DNA from 3 places in the Rhizobium quercicola genome. Region 1 is predicted to be linked to each of the others. Evidence: predicted binding sites of a transcription regulator. Region 1 holds the regulator's gene; each other region holds the start of a gene.

What was found. The regulator PhoB, encoded in region 1, activates phosphate uptake and scavenging genes when phosphate is short. The targets are predictions, from matches to a motif close to TGTCATNNANCTGTCAT.
Region 2: the regulator PhoB is predicted to act here: its motif matches at 3,237-3,253, upstream of LRX75_RS00315 (alkaline phosphatase).
Region 3: the regulator PhoB is predicted to act here: its motif matches at 1,236-1,252, upstream of phnF (phosphonate metabolism transcriptional regulator PhnF).

The regions. Positions count from the first base shown of each region.
Region 1 covers NZ_JAJOZR010000003.1:172,309-179,520, reverse strand. Annotated here, with positions in the region: gene pstA (phosphate ABC transporter permease PstA) at 1-573, shown strand, start outside; gene pstB (phosphate ABC transporter ATP-binding protein PstB) at 588-1,403, shown strand; gene phoU (phosphate signaling complex protein PhoU) at 1,459-2,169, shown strand; gene phoB (phosphate regulon transcriptional regulator PhoB) at 2,363-3,046, shown strand; gene LRX75_RS05985 (GcrA family cell cycle regulator) at 3,207-3,779, opposite strand; gene LRX75_RS05980 (aspartate aminotransferase family protein) at 4,322-5,521, shown strand; gene argF (ornithine carbamoyltransferase) at 5,618-6,535, shown strand; gene LRX75_RS05970 (Hsp33 family molecular chaperone) at 6,743-7,212, shown strand, end outside.
Region 2 covers NZ_JAJOZR010000001.1:62,768-69,979, reverse strand. Annotated here, with positions in the region: gene LRX75_RS00330 (ABC transporter permease) at 1-220, opposite strand, end outside; gene LRX75_RS00325 (ABC transporter ATP-binding protein) at 217-900, opposite strand; gene LRX75_RS00320 (hypothetical protein) at 904-1,365, opposite strand; gene LRX75_RS00315 (alkaline phosphatase) at 1,415-3,181, opposite strand; gene LRX75_RS00310 (AAA family ATPase) at 3,335-4,495, opposite strand; gene LRX75_RS00305 (TetR/AcrR family transcriptional regulator) at 4,584-5,306, opposite strand; gene LRX75_RS00300 (TRAP transporter small permease) at 5,662-6,228, shown strand; gene LRX75_RS00295 (TRAP transporter large permease subunit) at 6,241-7,212, shown strand, end outside.
Region 3 covers NZ_JAJOZR010000008.1:58,063-65,274, reverse strand. Annotated here, with positions in the region: gene LRX75_RS13450 (carbon-phosphorus lyase complex subunit) at 1-119, opposite strand, end outside; gene phnH (phosphonate C-P lyase system protein PhnH) at 123-713, opposite strand; gene phnG (phosphonate C-P lyase system protein PhnG) at 710-1,114, opposite strand; gene phnF (phosphonate metabolism transcriptional regulator PhnF) at 1,270-2,001, shown strand; gene LRX75_RS13430 (DeoR/GlpR family DNA-binding transcription regulator) at 2,017-2,862, opposite strand; gene LRX75_RS13425 (D-ribose ABC transporter substrate-binding protein) at 3,019-3,966, opposite strand; gene LRX75_RS13420 (ABC transporter permease) at 4,095-5,135, opposite strand; gene LRX75_RS13415 (sugar ABC transporter ATP-binding protein) at 5,138-6,733, opposite strand; gene LRX75_RS13410 (DUF2291 family protein) at 6,730-7,212, opposite strand, start outside.

The sequences.
Region 1 (7,212 bases):
GCGCCGAAGAACAAGCTGACCGACCTCATCGAGGTCAACATCAACAATCTCGCGGCCGTTCCCTCCATCGTCTACGGTCTGCTCGGCCTGTCGATCTTCATCAACTTCGCGGGCATGCCGCGCTCGGCAGCCCTCGTCGGTGGTCTCGTCCTCACGCTGATGACGCTTCCCACCATCATCATCGCCACGCGTGCGGCCCTGAAGGCCGTGCCGCCGTCCATCCGGGCTGCGGCCCTCGGCCTCGGCGCCTCGAAGATGCAGACCATCTTCCACCACGTCCTGCCGCTTGCCATGCCGGGTATCCTCACGGGCACCATCATCGGCCTGGCCCATGCGCTGGGTGAAACCGCGCCGCTGCTTCTCATCGGCATGGTGGCCTTCGTGGTCGACTTTCCGGGCTCGCCGCTCGAACCGTCCACGGCACTCCCGGTCCAGATCTACATGTGGGCCAACGAAGCCGAACGTGCATTTGTCGAACGGACCTCCGGCGCGATCATCGTGCTCCTGATCTTCCTGGTGGTCATGAACCTTGGCGCAATCCTGTTGCGGCGCCGCTTTGAACGACGCTGGTAGTGAGGTAGAAAACAATGAACATGATGTCAGAAGCGACTCTCGAAAAGGCGGTCGATCAGAAGATGAATGCTGTCCCTCACAAGATGATCGGCAAGGATGTGTCGGTCTACTACGGCGAAAAGCGCGCGCTCTTCGACGTGAACCTCAACATCCGGGAAAACACGGTCACGGCGCTGATCGGCCCCTCGGGCTGCGGCAAGTCCACCTTCCTGCGGACGCTCAACCGCATGAACGACACGATCGACCACTGCAAGGTCACGGGCAAGATCACGCTCGACGGCGGCGATATCTACGATCCCTCGATCGACGTCGTCGAATTGCGGGCCCGTGTCGGCATGGTCTTCCAGAAGCCGAACCCGTTTCCGAAGTCCATCTACGAAAACGTGACCTACGGCCCGAAGATCCACGGTCTCGCCCGCAGCAAGGCCGAGCTCGACGCCATCGTCGAGCAGAGCCTGCAGAAGGCCGGTCTCTGGAACGAGGTGAAGGATCGCCTGCACGAGTCCGGCACCGGCCTTTCCGGTGGCCAGCAGCAGCGTCTCTGCATCGCGCGCGCCGTTGCCGTCAGCCCCGAGGTCATCCTCATGGACGAGCCCTGTTCGGCGCTCGACCCGATCGCCACCGCCAAGGTCGAGGAACTGATCCACGAGCTGCGCGCCAACTATACGATCGTGATCGTCACGCACTCCATGCAGCAGGCCGCCCGCGTCTCGCAGCGCACCGCCATGTTCCACCTCGGCAATCTCGTCGAGGAGAACGACACCGACAAGATGTTCACCAATCCGGATGACCAGCGCACCCAGGATTACATCATGGGCCGCTTCGGCTGATCGGTCGACCGACCGACAGCCTTGCGCCCGTGACCGAACTCCAAGGACAGGATCCATGGCAACCCATATCGCATCCGTCTATGACGAAGACCTGAAATATCTCAGCCGCCGCATCTCCGAAATGGGTGGCCTTGCCGAGCAGATGGTGGCCGAATCCGTTCGCGCCCTCGTCAATGCCGATCTGGGCCTCGCCCAGAAGGTCATCTCCGACGACGTCGTGCTCGACGATGCCGAGCGCCAGATCGGCGAGAAGGCGATCGTGACGATTGCCAAGCGCCAGCCGATGGCGGCCGATCTGCGCGAGATCATGGGATCGATCCGCATCGCGGCCGATCTCGAGCGTGTGGGCGACCTCGGCAAGAACACGGCCAAGCGCGTCATTGCCGTCTCCAGCGCCAGCCTGCCGCGGCAGCTGGCCCGCGGCATCGAGCATCTGGCCGAACTGACGCTGATGCAGTTGAAGGAAGTGCTGGACGTCTACGCTTCCCGCTCGGCCGAAAAGGCAAAGGCCATTCGCGAGCGCGACGGTGAGATCGACGCGATCTACACCTCGCTGTTCCGCGAACTCCTGACCTACATGATGGAAGATCCGCGCAACATCACGCCCTGCACGCATCTTCTCTTCTGCGCCAAGAATATTGAACGCATCGGCGACCACGCGACCAATATCGCCGAGACGATCTACTACATGACGACCGGCGCGCAGCCGCTCGGCGAACGTCCGAAAGACGACTCGTCGAACACGGTCGGCGCACTCGCCACCTAAGCGCGGGGCGCGCGGGAGCCGGTCCGCTCCCGCGCCATCGCCGCCGGTCTTGGAGCCGGCAGACGTTCGGCTGGAGGTATGCAGCCATCCGGCGGTCTCTCGCCGCCACGCATGAAAACTGTCAACGATGATCGCCGCCCTCGGGTTCTGGCGAAAGCCTTGTCGCGTGACAAGGACACTACGGAGTCCAGAAATGCAGCCGAAAATTGCCGTCGTGGAAGATGAAGAAGCCCTGAGCGTTCTCCTGCGTTACAATCTCGAGGCCGAGGGCTTCGATGTCGACACCATCAACCGGGGCGACGAGGCGGAGGTGCGGCTGCAGGAACGGCTGCCCGATCTTCTGATCCTCGACTGGATGCTGCCCGGCGTTTCCGGCATCGAGCTCTGCCGCCGTCTGCGCCAGCGCAGCGAAACGGAGCGCCTGCCGATCATCATGCTGACGGCGCGCGGCGAGGAGAGCGAGCGGGTCCGCGGCCTTGCCACCGGCGCCGACGATTATGTGGTCAAGCCCTTCTCGACGCCCGAGCTGATCGCGCGGGTGAAAGCCATGCTGCGCCGCGCGCGCCCGGAGGTTCTTTCCTCGCTTCTGAAATGCGGCGATATCGAGCTCGATCGCGAAACCCACCGCGTCCACCGCAAGACCCGCGAAGTCCGCCTCGGGCCGACGGAGTTCCGCCTGCTCGAATTCTTCATGGCCTCGCCCGGCCGCGTCTTCTCGCGCTCGCAGCTTCTCGACGGCGTCTGGGGGCACGATATCTACGTGGACGAGCGCACCGTCGACGTCCATGTCGGCCGCCTGCGCAAGGCCCTGAACTTCTCCAACATGCAGGATGTCATCCGCACGGTCCGCGGGGCGGGTTACTCGCTGGAAAGCTGAGCCCGCGCCGACCACCAGAAGCGCAACGTTTCCAGGGGCGTCAGGCCGGTCGATCGGGCGCATCTTCGGGACAGGCGCAACCCCTCCATTATCCAGAACGAAAAAAAGGCCTTCTTCGTGCTCCGAAAAAGGCCTTTCACGTCGTGGGTCTCTGGAGCGCCTATCGCGCGCGGCGACGCTCGGCCGAGGGCTGGTAGGCCAGCTTGGCGTGGAAGGTGCAATAGGGCGAGCTGTCGGGCGAATCGTTGCCGCAGAAGTGAAACTCGTCCTTCATCGGGTCGCCGATCGGCCACTTGCAGGTGCGGTCGGTGAGCTGCGTCAGAACGAGCTTGCGCGACATCGGCACGACGACATTGCTGCCGGTGGCGCCGCTCGCTCCGCTGCCGGTCACCGTCAGTGCGGTCTCCGGTGCGAAGGCGCTTTCGGAGTCCTCGATGACGTTCATCGTGCTGACCGGGCGTGCCGTCGGACGCAACGGTGCGGAGCGCGGCGCCGCGTTGGCGACGACCGCTTCGGGAGCGGCCGGACGTGCGACGGCGACGGGACGCTTCGGGCGGGTTGCGCTCGGCGCGGCACCACCGGCCTTGGCGCGACCGGGAAGCGACAGACGGTGAACCTTGCCGATGACGGCATTGCGGCTGACGCCGCCGAGCTGTGCCGCGATCTGGCTCGCGCTCAACCCCTCGGCCCAGAGCTTCTTCAGTCTCTCCACCCGCTCGTCAGTCCAGTTCATTGTCGTCTCCGTTCCAGGCCGTTCACAAAGGACGAATCCCTCACCGCGTCCCGGATGGCTCCGAGACTGCAACGCCTTGACTCTTTTGGTGACTAGGTCCGCCGCATGCGTCTAGCAATTATTTACTAACCTAGAGACGGGGTGACTCCGTGACAAGAGTCCCATGAATCGACCCGAATCGATTTTTGGGTTTTCCCCAACTTGCTGTCACCGCGTGATATATTTGCAAGGTCTTTTCGCCGGAAAGCATCGCGGCTGAAAAACGCGCAAAAAGCCTGTCGTTCCGGGACTTTTGTTGACAGCGGCACGTGAAGTACCGATAGTGCGCTCGCCGCCCTCTGGGCGGTATTTTTACTGCAGAATTCCTGACGTCGGGATCGGTTTCCGGGCAGGATTTCGCAGCAACTCTAACGTGTTAGAGCGACCTTGACGCGTCATGGACGACGCGCGGCGCTCTAGTGTCGGGCCGGCGCTGCCGGTCTCTGCAGAACAGGTCGAACCTTCCCCGCAGCCCGCGCGGACAGGACGAGGAGATTGGCACGATGGCCGAGGCAACCCCGCTTTACGAAACCTACATGCGCGCGCCGCTGCGCTTCGAGCGCGGCGAAGGTGTCTGGCTGGTGGCGGAAGATGGCACGCGCTATCTCGATTTTGCCGCCGGCGTGGCCGTCAATTCGCTCGGTCACGCCCATCCCCATCTGGTGGCGGCGCTGAAGGACCAGGCCGACAAGGTCTGGCACCTGTCGAATCTCTACGAGATCCCCGGCCAGGAAAAGCTCGCCACGCGCCTGACGGACAACACCTTCGCCGACAAGGTCTTCTTCACCAATTCCGGCGCGGAAGCGCTGGAGTGCGCCATCAAGACCGCCCGCCGCTACCAGTTCGCCAAGGGCCGGCCGGAGCGCTTTCACGTCATCACCTTCGAAGGTGCTTTCCACGGCCGCACGCTTGCGACCATCGCAGCCGGCGGGCAGGCGAAATATCTTGAGGGCTTCGGCCCGAAGGCGCCGGGCTTCGTCCAGGTTCCCTTCGGCGACCTCGATGCCGTCAAGGCGGCGATCACCGAGGAGACGGCCGCAATCCTGATCGAGCCGATCCAGGGCGAGGGCGGCATCCGCCCGGCACCCAAGGCCTTCCTGCAGGCCCTGCGCGATCTCTGCGACGAACACGGCCTGATGCTGATCTTCGATGAAGTCCAGTGCGGCGTCGGCCGGACCGGCAAGCTCTTCGCCTATGAATGGTCGGGCATTTCGCCGGACATCCTAGCAGCTGCAAAGGGAATCGGCGGCGGCTTTCCGCTCGGCGCTTGCCTCGCGACGGAAGAGGCCGCCTCCGGCATGGTCGCCGGCACGCATGGCTCCACCTATGGCGGCAACCCGCTGGCCATGGCCGTCGGCAACGCCGTGCTCGACGTGGTTCTGGGCGAGGGCTTCTTGGAGCATGTCCGCGACGTCGCGCTCGTCTTCCGTCAGGGATTGGCCTCGCTTGCCGATCGCTTTCCCGATGTGATCGAGGAGATCCGCGGCGAAGGCCTCATGCTCGGTATCAAGGCGGCGGTTCCCTCGGCGGAGTTGCTGAAGGCGATCCGGGCGGAAAAGATGCTGGCCGTTCCCGCCGGCGAAAACGTCATCCGCCTGCTGCCGCCGCTGATCACGACCGCAGAGGAAGCCCGCGAGGGCCTTGCCCGCATCGAGCGCGCCAGCGAGACCCTGACGGCGGTCAAGCAGCGCGCCACGGCTTGAGGCCGAGACGGATACCGAAACCCAGGATTACCGACACCCATGCCCGCACACGGAGGCTGAAGCCCCGATGGGACAAGGACAGGACACCGCATTTCCATGGCTGATACCCGGCACTTCCTCGATCTCTCCGCCATGTCGGCGGAGAACCTACGCTCCATCATCGATGATGCGCGGGTGCGAAAGGCAGCGACCAAGGCCGGAACCGCCGAGAAGCCGCTGGCCGGCAAGATGCTCGCCATGATCTTCGAAAAGCCTTCCACCCGCACCCGTGTGTCCTTCGATGTCGGCATGCGGCAGCTGGGTGGCGAGACGCTGTTCCTGTCGGGCACGGAAATGCAGCTCGGGCGCGCCGAAACCATCGGCGATACTGCCAAGGTCCTCTCGCGCTATGTCGATGCGATCATGATCCGCACCACGGATCACAGCCGCCTTCTGGAGCTGGCAGACCATGCCACCGTGCCCGTCATCAACGCGCTGACGGATACGACGCATCCCTGCCAGATCATGGCCGACATCATGACCTTCGAGGAGCATAACGGCCCCGTGAAGGGCAAAACCATCGCCTGGACCGGCGACGGCAACAATGTGCTGCACTCCTTCATCGAGGGCTCGGCGCGGTTCGGCTACACGATGAAGATGGCCGTACCGCTCGGCTCCGAGCCCGACGACAAGATTCTCAACTGGGCGCGCAACAATGGCGGCAATGTCGTGCTGTCGCACGATCCGGAAAAGACGGTGGCCGGTGCCGACTGCGTGGTGACCGATACCTGGGTCTCGATGAACCAGGAGCACCGCGCGCGCGGTCACAATGTCTTCCAGCCGTATCAGGTCAATGCCGCCCTGATGGCGCGGGCGGACGAGAACGCGCTGTTCATGCACTGCCTGCCCGCGCATCGTGGTGAGGAAGTCACCGACGACGTGATCGACGGTCGCCAGTCCGTCGTGTTCGACGAGGCAGAGAACCGCCTGCATGCCCAGAAGTCGATCCTCGCCTGGTGCCTGGGCGCTCTCTGAGCACACGCCCCGAGCCTTGCATGGCTGAAACCTTGAAAAGCGGCATCCGGCTCCCGATTTAGGGGCAAGCGGATGCCACGGTTTTCTGCTGGCATTTCATATCAATCCAATAGAATGGAGTTGCGGCGTGCGATTCCCGGACCTGTCCGGGGCGCTGTCATCTGCGTTCGGGCTCGCCGCGGCGGGTCTTGCATCAGGAGGTTGGACATGGTGGACAAGGGACCAGATCTCGGCGAATTCGGCTATGCGGGCGACGATCGTGTCGTGCCTTTCCAGGTGGAAGGCCTCGACGTGCGCGGTCGCGCCGTCCAGCTCGGGCCGATGCTGGATGCGATTCTCGAACGTCACAATTACCCGCTGCCGGTCGCGCGTCTCGTGGCCGAAACGGTGGTGCTCACAGTGCTGCTTGGCACCTCGCTGAAGTTCGACGGCAAGCTGATCATCCAGACGAAGAGCGATGGTCCGGTGGATCTCGTCGTTGCCGATTTCTCGACCCCGGACCGTGTGCGCGCCTATGCCCGCTACGACGAGGAGGCCTTGGCCAGCGCCATCGAGAAGGGTGAAACCGATCCGCAGGCTCTGCTTGGCGAAGGTGTCCTCGCCTTCACCATCGACCAGGGCGAGTTCACCCAGCGCTATCAGGGCATCGTGCCGCTCGACGGCGCCTCGCTGGAAGA
Region 2 (7,212 bases), on a different contig from region 1:
CGGCCTGAAGGAAGACGGAGGAGAGGACCAGCTGCGTTTCGCTGCCCGCGGCCCCGACGACCAGATCGAACGCATTGGCCGCGCGGGCGCTGCCGAGCCGAAGCGCCCGTTCCTGCAGCGTCACGGACACGGCGAGCGCCACGGCGAAGGCGACCAGCAGCAGGATGGCGATCGTCCCGCCCTTGTGGCGGCGGATGTCCGCGAGGATGAAGCCGATCATATCGCCGCTGCCTTGCTGTCATGAGAGATCCGGCCGCGATCGAGCGTGATCCGTCGCGGCAGGCGCGAAATGAGCGCGGGATCGTGTGACACGACGATGAGCGTCGCGCCGGCCGCACCCGAAAGGCCGATCAGCAGGTCGGCGATGACTTGGCCGCTGTCCGCATCCAGGCTGGCGGTCGGCTCGTCGGCGATGACGACGCCCGGCGCGCGCACGAGCGCGCGGGCTATGGCGACGCGCTGCATTTCACCCCGTGACATCGTCTCGACCGGCTGTTCTGGCCGGTCGAGCCCCGTGCCGGCAAGGAGGTCGCGTGCGCGGCGCTTGACGGCGGCGGATGCCGCCGAGGCAAGCCGTGCGGGCAGCAGCACGTTCTCGAGCGCCGACAGACCGGGGAAAAGGTGGAAATCCTGCATGACGAGGCCGACATGTGCGGCCCGCCAGCGGTCGCGCCGGTGCTCGGCAAGACGGGCGAGATCGGTCCCGCTCCAGTCGACCTGGCCTTCGCGCACGTGTTCGAGCCCGGAGACGACATTGACGAAGGTGCTTTTGCCCGAGCCCGAGGCGCCGGTGACAGCGATGTTTTCACCCGCCGCGAAATCGAGGGCGGGAACGGACAGGACGGGGGCGGCGAGGCCGGCATAGGAGACGGCGATATTCTTCAGGGTCAGCGACAGCATGGTTCAGACGGACCAGTAATGCGCATTGCGCAGGCGCAGGCGGCTCACGAAGCCGGTTTCGGGATCCGTCCACGTGCCGACCTCCAGCGTCCCCGATACGGCAATGCGCGTTCCCGGCTGGACGAAGGTCTGCGCCGCATCGAGATAGACGACGACGATATTGTCAGGCCAGTCCGAGTCGGACGAGCAGAAGGGGCAGATCGACATGGGAATTTCGGTCAGCACGAAGAAGACGGCCTCGGCCTTCAGCGGCGGCGCCATGAAGCCGCTCATCGTCACGCCCTTGCCGTTCAGCGCCTTCACGGTTTCGGAGAAGTTGAGACCGAGCACGCCTACGCTGCCATAGAGATCGTCGAAGCCGATCTCGGTGTCTGCAGCGAAAGCCCGCGGCACAAGGACCGCCGCCGGCAGCGACGCGAGCAGGCCAAGCAGCGTTCGACGGCGCAGGGCGTCAGGTTTCGTCATGTCGTCTCCTCGAACGCCGCCGGGCGATCACCCGGCGGCCTGCCGATCGTTACTTCGCAGCGATCTTGTCCGGCGCGCCGAGGGCGAGACTGTCGGCGAGCACACGGTAGATGTCGCTCTCTTCCATATAGCCCTTGAAGCCTTCCGAACCGGGGCCGCTTGCCTGCAGCACGACGTCGTCGACCGCATGAACGGCGCTTTCGGACGTCTTCGGCAGGTTGCCTTCGCGCAGAACGGCACCGGGCACGTCCTTATAGGCAGGGTTCGCGACATATTCCTTGTTCTCGTTCTGCACCGTCGGCTCGAACGGGCCATCGAGCTTCGGGCGGAATGTCTCGTAATAATCCGGGAAGTTGCTCGCGAAGACGGCGAGGCGACGTGTCGGATCGACCTTATCGGGATAGCCGTCGCCGTTCTTGTCCTCGTAATTCGGGAAGCCGGCATCGGCGTAGACGCCGACCTTCTGGCGCATCTCGGTGCCCGGCTTCTCGTCGTCGATGGTGCCGATGACGGAAACGCCGTGGGTATGGTCGCCGGTGACGACGATCAGCGTATCCGGGTTTTTGGCGGCGAAGTCGCGCGCGACGCCGACGGCCTTGTCGAATTCGATCGTCTCATACAGCGCCCGGTCCCAGTCCATCGGGTGGGACATCTTGTCGATCGAGGCGCCCTCGACCATCAGAAAGAAGCCGTCCTCGTTCTTCGACAGCTGCGTCAGCGCGGCGTGGGTCATGTCGACCAGGCCCGGCTGATTCGGAAACTTCGCAACCGTGCCCTTCTTCAGGATATCGCGGTCGAGGACCGTGTCCATGTTGCCGGTGTGAAACAGGCCGAGCAGCTTGGCGGCATTGGTGCCGGAAGAGGCTTCGAGTTCGCTCCTGTCGGTCGCCAGCGCGTAGCCGGCATCCTTGAACAGCTGGATATAGTCCTTGTCGTCCTTGCGCTTGGAGCCGGGCGTTGCCTGCGGCAGGAAGTAGGCGGAGCCGCCACCGAGAATGACCTCGGGCTGGACGGTGTAGAACATGCCGACGATGTCGGCCTTGTCGGCGCGCTTGCGGGTGTGGGCGACGACGGCTGCCGGCGTGGCATCCTCGATTTCGGCCGTGGAAACGACGCCGATGGCCTTCTTGGTGGTGCGGCGCAGCGCTTCCGCAATGGTTTCGACCTTGGGGTCGTCAAGGCTTGCCGGGGTGCGGTCGGCATAAACGCCGAGCGCGTTGACCGCCGTCTTGTGGCCCGTCATGTAGGCCGACATCGTGTTGGCGCTGTCGGTGGCGATCGCGTCCGTCGCCGAGGTGCCGACGAAAGCCATGTGGTCGAGATCGTCCATGGCGAGACGGCCGTTGGCCTTGCCCTCCGTCATGCCCTTGGACATGATGCGGGCGCCGGTGCGGTGTGCGACGGAGAGGCCGTCGCCGAGCAGGAAGATCACGTTCTTCGCCTTCGGCTGCGCGGCGGTCTCGTAGACCTCCCACGTCACCGACTTGGTCTCGCCACCGGCCGTCACGTCGACCTTGTAGCTGCCGGCCTTGAGAATTCGCGCGCCGCGCAGGATCAGGGCGGAGCCGAGAACCTTGTCGTCCTTGCCCTTCTCCTCGGCCACGAATTCGGCCGCCGAGCCGAGCGCCGCGGCGTAATCTTCGCCGTTGACGGTCACCTTGACGTCCTCGGCCTTCACCACGCCGGGCAGCTCGATCTTGACGTCGAACGGCGATCCGGCAAGGATCGTCGCGCGCGACAGCGGGTAGACGGTCGTGGCCTGGGCGGCGCCGGCAAGAATGGTGGTGGCGACAAGCGCAGCGAGAAGAGTCCGCATGAGAACCTCGTTCGGTAGGGAGGAGACTGTATGCGCGCAGGCTTAACCGCCCTGTGTGACGGTTGGATGATGGTCATCACGCTGGTTGCAGAATGACGACATCTTGCCGCGCCGGCAACAGCCTTCGACCATGGCGGCGTGGAGAGAAAGGCGCTATGCCTCGTCCTCGTCCTCGTTATCATCGTCATCGTCATCGACGAGGCCGGTGAGCCGCATGCCCTCGATCCATGTCGCGCCGCCCTTGCGGATGACGCGTTTCGGCCGGGTTCCGCAGCGCTCGGCAACGGCGGCAGCCAGTGCTTGCGAATGGGTGACGATCCAGATCTGGCTGGTGGCGGCGGCCGTCGCGATGAGGTCGGCGAGCGGCGGCAGCATGTCGGGGTGCAGGCTCGCCTCGGGCTCGTTGAGCGCGATCAGCGGCGGCTGGCGATAGGACATCAGCGCGGCGGCCAGGCCGAGAAAGCGGATCTGCCCGTCGGAGAGTTCGCGCGGCTGGAAGACGCGTTGCGGAAAGTCGGGAAAGATCAGGCCGAATTCCGCAAACTCTCCCGGTTGCGGCACATGCAGCCGCGCACCGCCCAGGGCCGCCGCGATCGCGCGGTCGAGATCGACGGTGTCGCCACGGGTATGGACCAGCGTCGCAAAGACCGCCGCCATATTGCCGCCGTCCTCGTCGAGAAGCGGCGCCGTGACCGCGAGACAGGGTTGGCGGAGCGCCGCATCCCGGTCGGTGCGAAAGCCGTGGAAGAAGCGCCAGCCATCGACCAGGCGGCGGAACGTTCCGATTTCCGGATAGTGTCCGGCATCGCCGAGCATGGCGATCGCCGTCTCGGAGGTCATGGCGGGTTGCGGATACTCTTCCATCCGCCCACGCTCGCCGCGCACCATCACGCCCGGCCCCGCGCGTTTCATCATCGTCACCGGCCGCGCGCCCGTTTCGACGGACAGCACCTCTTCCTTGACCTGCGGCTCGAAGGCGAAGCCGGCTGCGGCCTTCGGCGGCCGCAATCCCGCCTCCACGCGGTAGCGGAACGTCACCGCCCGCTCCTCGTCGAGCACCTCGACCTCGAGCTTGATGCGGACATTCTTCTCGATGCGTCTCGGGCCCGACCAGAGCGCGGACGCCATGCCTCCTTCCGCCGCGATCTCGTAGGCGAGCGAGCCCGTCACGGCGGCCTGCACGAGTTGCAGGGCCCGGTAGAGGTTGGACTTGCCGACGCCGTTCTCGCCGATGAACACGTTGACGCCGCCCAGATCCATGCGGATCGAGCGCAGCGAACGGTAGTTCCGGGCGGACATGGAGCGCAGCATCATCGATGCCTATCTACACCCGGGATACGGCGCGATAAAAGCACCGGCATGACCAAATCCCCGTGATCCCGTCGCCTATCCGCATCCTCGATCAGGCCCCGTCCGGCCCATTCCCGGCCGGTTGCGGGTCCCGCAACAATGCGATCACGGCGTCCTGCAACAGGATGCGATGGCGGCTGCGCATCGTGGCTTCGCCGAGATCGCGGCCGAAGATATGGCCGAAGGTGTGGCGATTGGAAACCCGGAAGAAACAGAAGGAGGAGATCAGCATATGCAGGTCGATCGGATCGACCTCGCGGCGGAACGCACCGGTTTCCTGTCCGCGCCGGAGGATCGCGGCGATCGTGTCGATGATCGACACGTTGAGCCGTCCGAGGCTGGAGGACTGGCGCATGTGGCTCGCGCGGTGGATGTTCTCGATCGTCACCAGACGGATGAAATCCGGATTGGCCTCGTCATAGTCGAAGGTGAAGCCGATCAGGCGGCGCATGGCATCCACCGGATCGCCGTCGGCCAGCCGGAGTTCCGCCTCCACCTTGCGGATGCCGGTATAGGCGTGTTCGAGCACGGCGAGGTAGAGACCCTCCTTGGAGCCGAAATGATAGTAGATCATGCGTTTGGATGTCCGCGTGCGCTCGGCAATGGCATCGACACGGGCACCCGAAAGACCGTTCGCCGCGAATTCCTCGCGCGCGACCAGCAGGATGTCGTCCCGCGTTTTCGTCGTGCGGTCGCGTTGCGTCACGCGGCGCCGGGTGGGCCGCACGTCGTCGTCAGGACCCTCGGGCGCGTCAACACCGTCTGTGTCGGCCATATTCCTCATCATCCTCCCCCATGCCCCTGTCGGGCACGACCGGTCGCAAGCACCGGTGCGGCCATTCTGCACGTTCCCGGACGGCGCGTCATTGCGCGAATGTCAAAGCCACATAATTTTCACGTTGACCAAACGAACCGGTTCGTACATTTTTATGTCAGGATGCTCCGGGCGGAAAGAGGCGATACGGTCGGTCGCCCCGACGCAGGACGGTACCGGGTCACAAAATCCTGTGGGCCGGGATGAACGGACTACAGGACATCACGGCGATGCCTTAGGATCTGGAGGGATCTCCGCATCGACGGACGGGAGAAGACGATCCGGCAGGGAGTGCCGGTCGCACGGGAGGACTTTTATGAGACGGATCGTCGATCTGTATTTTGCGTTTCTGCGCGTCTCCATCGCCCTGCTCCTCGCAGCGATGGTCATTCTCGTTTTCACCAATGTCGTGATGCGCTATGCGCTCAACAGTGGCTTGACGATCTCCGAAGAGATGTCGCGGCTGGCCTTCGTCTGGCTGATCTTCCTCGGCGCGGCCGTCGCGCTGCGCGAACACGCCCATATCGGCATCGACACGATGATCCGGGCCCTGCCGCCGAAGCTCGCCAAGGCCTGCGTCCTTCTCGGCTATCTTCTGATGCTGCTGGCCTGCGTGCTGCTGCTCCAGGGCGCCTGGGCGCAATCCGTGCTGACCTGGGGGGCGATCACGCCGGCGGCCGGCATCTCGATGGCGTGGTTCATGATCCCCGCCGTCATCTTCGCGGTGACCGCCCTTCTGCATCTGGGCAGCGAGACGCTCGCGATCCTCACCGGTCGTCTCGATATCGCAAACATCGTGCTCGTGCAGGAATCGGAAGATCTGCCACCGCCGCCCGCTTCGCCCGTACCGCCGCTGCCCGCGGCGTCCGGCTTCGGTCGCTGAGGGAGAACGACGATGGTCATCGCGGTTTTCCTCGGCTCGCTTCTCGGTACCATGGCATTGGGCATGCCGATCGCCTTCGCGCTGATCCTGTCCGGGATCGCGCTCATGGTTCACATGGACCTCTTCGACGGGCAGATCGTCGCGCAGACGATCCTGCAGGGCGCCGACAGCTTCACGCTGATCGCCGTGCCCTTCTTCATGCTGGCCGGCGAGGTCATGAACCAGGGCGGTCTGTCCAAGCGCATCGTCAATCTCGCGATCGCCCTTGTCGGGCACAAGCGGGGCGGTCTCGGCTTCGTCTGCATTCTCGCCGCGTGCGTCCTCTCCAGCCTCTCCGGCTCGGCCGTGGCGGATGCGGCGGCGCTGGCCGCCCTTCTGATGCCGATGATGATCAAGTCCGGCCATGATCCGGCCCGCTCGGGCGGCCTCATCGCCTCCTCCGCCATCATCGGGCCGATCATCCCGCCCTCCATCGGCTTCATCCTCTACGGCGTGGTCGGCGGCGTCTCCATCACCAAGCTCTTCCTCGCCGGCATCGCGCCGGGCCTGATGATCGGTGCGGCGCTCTGCGTCGCCTGGCTGGTGGTCATCCGCAAGGAAACCTTCGCCATGCCGGCGAAATCCTCCTGGGCGGAGCGCCGGCACGCGCTCGTCGCGAGCCTCTGGGCGCTGATGCTGCCGGTCATCATCATCTTCGGGCTGAAGTTCGGCGTGTTCACGCCCACCGAAGCGGGCGTGGTCGCGGCCGTCTACTCCCTGTTCGTCGCCATGGTCGTCTACCGCGAACTGACGCCCGGCATGCTGCTCGACGTCTTCACCTCGGCGGCGAAAACCACCGCGATCGTCATGTTCCTGGTCGCCGCCGCGTCGGTTTCCGCCTGGCTGATCACAATCGCCGACCTGCCGGGTGCCATGGTTGCGCTGCTGGAGCCGCTGATGGGCAACCAGACGCTGCTGCTGATCGCCATCATGGTGCTGATCGTC
Region 3 (7,212 bases), on a different contig from region 1:
TGTCCGGCGATCTGCTCGAGCGAGAGAGCGGGAACCGACCGGTCCCCCCGGCGGCGGTCGGCGAGCAGCCGGTGCGCCTTCTCGATGGCGGCTTCCCCGCCCTTGACGGCGACATACATGGCTCAGGCCTCCTGAATGCGTGTGGTGCGCGGCAGCGCCAGCGCTGCGTCGCCCGAGACGAGGACGAGATCGAAGCCGAGCGGAAAGCCCGCGCGGTTGGCGGCCATGACATCGGCAAAACCTGCCGGCAGACCCTGCGGTGCGATATCGGTCGTGGTCTCGATGCCCGGGCCGGTAAGGGTGAGGGGCCGCCCGCCATGAAGCGCTGCGACAGGGAGGAGCAGTGTTGCCGAGCGATCCGGATAGTCCGCCGTGCCGACCGCGAACCGGTTCCAGCCGTCGCAATCGCTGTCATCGGCGAGAAGGACGAAGCGCGCCGATGGCGCATCCGCGGTTGCCGCAGCACCGGTGTGAAAGCCGACCCAGGCCTTCGCCTCCGGCATGTCTGCCTCGAAGAAGACGGGCGTGTCCGCATCGGCAAGCGCCAGAAGGATCGCGCCGGCCGCAGGCGCCATCGGCGCCGGAGGTGAGGCAAGGCCGGAGAGATCGGCGATGCTTCCCGGTCGGGCGAAGGCATCCATCAGCGCGCGGAAGGCGCGCTGCGATCCGAAGACGGGCTCGGCGAAACCGCCATCGACCATGGTGAGGCTCATCGGTCTTCTCCCCGGACCAGTGTGAAGAAATCGACACGCGTCGCTTCCGTTTCTTCCGCGCGCTGGCGACGCTCCTCGGCGTCGAGCGCCAGCGCCGGTGCGACGACATCCGTCTCGATCACGGCCTGCCAGGCGGCGAGCTGTCCGAGGGCATCGAGATGCGCGACCATGCGGGCTTTTTCGGTGTCGCGGCCGAGAACGATCGCATGGCCGACCTCGCCGCTGTCGAGCTTCACCGTCGCCCGTGTCACGCTTGCCTCGCCGAGATTGAACGGGGCCCCGCCGCCGCCGATCCGTCCGCGCACCATCACGGCGCCGATCTCCGGGCCGCGGACGGGAATGGCAGCCGGTGCGGTCTTCGCGATCGCGCCGTAGCGTTCTCCCAGAAGATCGGCCGGCATCGAGGCCATGGCGTCGAGCGCGCGCTTGCGGCCCTGTGTCTCATCGTGTCTGGTCATCCCGGATCCTATTTGTCTATTTGTGTAGACAACCAATCTTGATCTGATTTATAACCTTGAGATCATGACGCCGCTATGACACGCGCAGGAGATTGCCTTTGGACGGACAGGATGACGGCATCTCACGCTGGCGGCGGGTCGCCGACGGCATCCGCGCGTCGATCCTGGAAGAAGGCGTGACCGACCGCCTGCCGCCGGAAACGGATCTGGCCGCCGACTACGGCGTCAACCGCCACACGGTGCGCCGCGCCATCGCGGCGCTCGCAGCGGAGGGAATCGTCCGGGCGGAGCGGGGGCGTGGCACCTTCGTCAATCCGGTCGCGCCGCGCATTTCCTATCCGATCGGCGCGCGGGCGCGGTTTTCCGAAAACATGATGCGCCAGTCGCTGGAGCCCTCGGGCCGGCTCGTGGGCTCGCAGAAGGTGGCGGCCGACAGGGCCATGGCACGGCTGCTCGGTCTTGCGCCGGGCGCGCCCCTTCACCGGCTCGATCATATGGCGGTGGTGGACGGCGTGCCTTTGTCCCGCTCCACCTCGCATTTCTCGGCCGAACGTTTCCCCGGCATCATCGCGGCCTATGCGCAGGAGGGCTCGATCACCCAGGCGCTGCGCCGCTGCGGACTTGCCGACTATCGCCGGCGCGAGACGCGGCTGACGGCCGAACGCGTCTCCTCGGGCGACGCCGATGCGCTTTCCTGCGCGGGCGATGCGATCGTGCTGGTCACCCATGCCGTGGATGTCGATCTCGAGGACCGGCCGGTGCAGGCGATCCGCACGCGCTTCCTCGCCGACCGCATGGAACTGGTCTTCGTCGCTCCGGAAAACGTCTGAGCCAGCAACCGCCGTCTATCTCCCGGCCTTCGGCCGGTCCACCGGCGCGACCATCAGGTTGATGCCTTTGGAGCGCATGCGCTCCAGATGCTCCGGCGCGATGTTGTCGTCCACGATGACGAGGTCGAATTCGGTGAGCGCGGCGAAGGAATAGAGCGCCCGGCGCTCGAATTTCGTGTGATCCGCCAGAAGGATGCGCATGGCGGCGCTGTCGAACATGGCCCGCTTGGTCTCCACCATTTCCGGCGACTGGTGAAAGGCGACGTCGTCGAGAATGGCCGACATCGACATGAACACGGTATCGGCCCGCAGCTTCTCGATCTCGCGGATGGTCATGCGCCCCATGAAGGCGTTGCACCAGTTGTAGAACTGCCCGCCCAGCCCGAGCAGCGTCACGTCCGGCACGGCCTTCAGGTCGTTCATGAGGTTCAGCGAATTGGTGATGACCGTCAGCGGCACCTTTTCCGGCAGGTGGTGGGCCATCTGCAGCACGGTGGTGCTGTCGTCGAAAAAGATCGCCTGTCCCGGCTCGATGAAGGTCATCGCCGCCTGGGCGATCGCGGCCTTCTCCCGGGCCTGACGGCTCGAGCGGTAGACGTCGCTGGATTCGATGAGGCTCGTCGGGGCGGCCGTCACGATGCCGCGGGTCTTGCGGAAGAGGCCGCGGCTGACGAGTTCGTCGACGTCGCGGTGGGCGGTCATCAGGCTGATGCCGAAGCGGTCGGTCAGATCCTCGATCCGCATCGACCCCTCGGCCATCACGGCCTCGGCGATCAGCTGGCGGCGCACGATCTGGCGGGCATGGCGGCTGTCGCTCGGAAGCTCGGACATGAACTGACCGACGGTTGTCTTGTTCGTCATCCGGTTGCCCCTCTGTTCGCTCTGCATGCGTCCTAGCGCATAAAACCTCTAACTGAAAACCCGTTCGAAAGGATGCGGCCGCGGGACGCCGCGACGATGGGGGACTGCCGGTGGAAGGAGGGTGCCGCGGGCGGCACCCTCCCTGGTATCGAAGGCTTACTTGTCGAGGACGAAGGGGGCCGAGTACTTGTCGACATTGTCCTTGGTGATGAGCAGGCAATCGAACAGCTGCTTTTCGGACTTGGCGCCGGTCGCGCCCGTCTTGATGAAGCTGTCGGCCTGCTTCACGGCTTCTTCCGAGAAGACGGCGACCGGCTGGAGCACGGTGTACTGCAGTTCGCCGGCCTTGATGGCAGCGACCGCATCCGGCGAACCGTCGAAGCCGCCGACCTTGACGTTGGCGATCTTGCCGGCTTCCTTGAGCGCGGCGATGGCACCGAGCGCCATTTCGTCATTGCCCGAGATCACGCCGTTGATGTCCGGATTGGCCTGCAGCATGGACTGCATCTTGTCGTGGCCCTTGGTGCGGTCCCAGTCGGCCACTTCGGAGGCGGCCTTTTCGAGGTCCGGATACTGCGTCAGCACGGTCTCGTAGCCGTTGGAGCGGGTCGCGGCATTGTTGTCGGAGGGCGCGCCGAAAAGCTCGACATACTTGCCCTTGTCGCCGACGGCTTCCACCCACTGCGTGGCACCGAGCGCGGCACCCTGCGCGTTGTTGGACACGAGCTGCGCCTTGGCGAGACCTTCCTGGTTGATCTCGGCATTGACGAGAATGACCGGGATGCCGGCGGCAACGGCCTTCTTCACCGCACCGACGGAGCCGTCGGCATTGGCCGGATCGAGGATGATCGCGACGGACTTGTTGGTGATCGCGGTGTCGATCAGGTTGCTCTCGGTATTGGTGTCGCCCTTGTGCGCGCCGACGGTGGCGGTATAGCCGAGCTTTTCGGCGGCGGCCTTGGCCACATTGCCTTCGGTCAGCCAGTAGGGGTTCGACGGATCGTTGACGATCACCGTCATCAGGCCGTCGGCATAGGCGGTGCTGGCAAACATGGTGGCGGCAGCGGCGGCGGCCATCAGCAGGCGGGTTGCTTGTCTCATCATGGTCTCTCTCCCGGTTTGAAATGCGGTTTCGGTGTGCCGGTCACCCGGCGGTGCTTGTCCGAGACCGGCGCTGCCTCTCCTGAAGGCAGGGGCCGGTGATGCGGAGAAGGTCGTGTGTCGGTCGCCGCCTACTTCGGGCGGCGGCCGTACTGGATGCTGTTGAGCAGGACGGCGAGCACGATGACCGCGCCGGTAAAGACCGTCTGCCAGTAGGAGGACACGCCGATGATGACGAGACCGTCCGACAGGAAGCCGATGACGAAGGCGCCGAGCATGGTGCCGCCGATCGTGCCGCGGCCGCCGGTGAGCGCCGCGCCGCCGATGACGACGGCCGCGATCGCCGTCAGCTCGTAGGTCGTCCCGGCCGTGGGGCCGGCGGAGGTCAGCTGCGACGAGAGCACGAGGCCGGCAATGGCCGCGCAGACGCCGGACAGCACGTAGACGATGATCTTGACCCGCTTGACCGGCACGCCGGACAGCTCGGCCGCCCGCTCGTTGCCGCCGGACGCGTAGAGCCAGCGGCCGAAGGCCGAGCGGCTGAGCATGACGAAGCAGAGGATGGCGAGGAGCGCGAGCACGAGCACGCCGATCGGCACGCCGAACAGCCGGTTGAAGCCCAGCCAGTCGAAGCCGGTATTGCCGAGCTCCGGCCGTCCGCCGAGATTGTTGAAGGTCAGGCCGTTGGTCATCAGCAGCGCCACGCCGCGCGCCACATAGAGCACGCCGAGCGTCGCCACGAAGGCAGGCACCCGGAGATAGGCGATCAGCACGCCGTTGATGGCGCCGACGAAGGCGCCGAGCGCGCAGGTGAGGATGACCACGACCCAGACCGGCGGGTAGACCACGACGCCGAGATGGCTGAGCGTGACGCCCTGCATGAGGTAGCCGGCAACCACGCCCGAGAGGCCGAGCGTCGAGCCGACCGAGAGGTCGATGCCGCCATTGAGGATGACGAGCAGCATGCCGATGGCCAGCAGCCCGAAGATCGCGACATGCGACGCCATGATCAGGAAATTGGCGACCGAGAAATAATAGGGCGACAGGAAGGAGAACACGACGATGATGGCGATGAGCGCGAAGAAGGCGCGGCCTTCCAGGAGAAGATGGCCGATGTTCATCGTCTTCTTCGGGGTCGGTCTTGCGGTCGCTGGCGAGTGGGTTGCCGACATGATCAGTGTGTCCTCGTTTCGGGCGCGTGCCCATCCGATCCATGGCCGCCGGCTTTCTCGCCGGATGCTGCCATGATGCTTTCCTTGGTGACGTCGGAGCCGAACTCGGCGGAGATCCGCCCGCGGCGCATGACGACGATGCGGTGCGCGATGCTGAGGCATTCGCCCACTTCCGACGTGGAGTAGATGACGGCGAGGCCCTGGCGGGCCCGCTCGGCCAGCAGCTTGAACACTTCGGACTTCGCGCCGATATCGATGCCGCGGCTCGGCTCGTCGAGCAGCATGACTTCGGGATTGGTCGCCAGCATCTTGCCGATGACGACCTTCTGCTGGTTGCCGCCCGACAGCGAGCCGATCGGCGCCGCGCCGCCAGCCGTCTTGATGTGAACCTTGGCGATGGCGTCGGTCACGAGGCCGGCCTCGCTGCGGCGCGACGTGAAGATGCCCCGGGTGAAGGCGCCGATACTGGCCAGCGACAGGTTGCTGCCGACCGTCATCGTCTGCACCAGCCCGTCGCGCTGCCGGTCTTCCGGCACAAGGACGAGCCCGTTGTCTATGCGCTGGGCGATGGAGAGCGACGAGACGTCCTGCCCGTGCAGCATGACGCGACCGGACGACGGCTGCAGACGGCCGGCGACGCATTCCAGAAGCTCGGTGCGCCCGGCCCCCATCAGCCCGTAGATGCAGACGACCTCGCCGGCGCGGACATCGAGCGAAAGAGTATCGACCACCGAATAACCGGCGCCCGAGGCATCCGGCACCGACAGGTTCTCGATCGACAGGGCGACCGGCCCGAAGGCATAGCCCGTCGGCGGTGCGCCGAGGTCGAAATTCTCGCCGACCATGTTGCGAACAATCCATTCGAGATCGATATCCGCGCGCGGCGCATAGGCCGTCATCGTCCCGTCGCGCAGCACCACGGCGTGATGGGTGATCTGCAGCGCTTCCTCGAGATGATGCGAGATATAGACGATCGACACGCCGCGCGCCGTGAGGTCGCGGATCACCTTGAACAGCACCTCGACTTCGGAGGCGCTCAGCGCCGATGTCGGCTCGTCCATGATGAGGATGCGGGAATTGACCGAGAGCGCACGGGCGATTTCCACGATCTGCTGCTGCCCGAGGCGCAGCGCCTCGACGGGCGTCAGCGGGTCGATGTCTTCCTCCAGCTCCTCCATCAGCAGCCGCGTCTGCCGTTCTTCCTCGGCATAGTTCACACCGGTCGGGCCCATGATCTCGCGGCCCATGAAGATGTTGTCGCGGACGTTCATGTTCAGCGCCAGCGACAGTTCCTGGTGGATGATCGAGACGCCGCTGTCGCGGGCATGAGACGAGGAGGCGAAGCTGACGGGCTGGCCGTCGAGCACGATCTCGCCGGAGGTCGGCTGCACCACGCCCGAGAGGATCTTCATCAATGTCGATTTGCCGGCGCCGTTCTCGCCGAAGAGCGTGGTGACCTGGCCGCGGCGGATCTCGAAATTCACGCCTTTCAGCGCATGGATGCTGCCATAGGACTTGGCGATATTGCGCGCTTCCATGACGACCGTGCCGTGGCCCTCGGACATCGTGCGGGCTGTGCTGTCGGCGACGGCGCTCATTTCACGGTCACCGTCACGGGCGTCACCAGCCAGTTCTTGGGGTTGATCAGCTTGAAGACGCCGGTGATCTCGACCGTCTTGCCGTCGAGCGCTGCCGGGTCGATGCTCCCGAGCGTCTCTTTCTTCATGGCATTGTTCAGCGCAGAGCCGGCGTTCTGGTATTCGATCTGGTTGGTGAACTGGCCGAATTCGATCTCGCCCGTCGCGTCGCGCAGGTCCGTGCCGTTGATGGCCGGTCCCGTTTGCACCCGCACCACGGTGCCCTCGGGCAGGCCGGGCACGGCGATCGTGTTGGTGCTCGACTTCCGCTCCCCGACCGTGCCGGTGAATTTGACCGGAATGACCGGGCCGGTGCTGGTGGCAATGCCGTATTTCGTGCCCGCCGCCGCCTTGTCGGTCGCGATGGCGCTGCCGAGTTCGGCCGCATCGACGGCGCGGCTGACCACGCTCTCGCGCACCTTGGGAAAATTCTCGGTCCC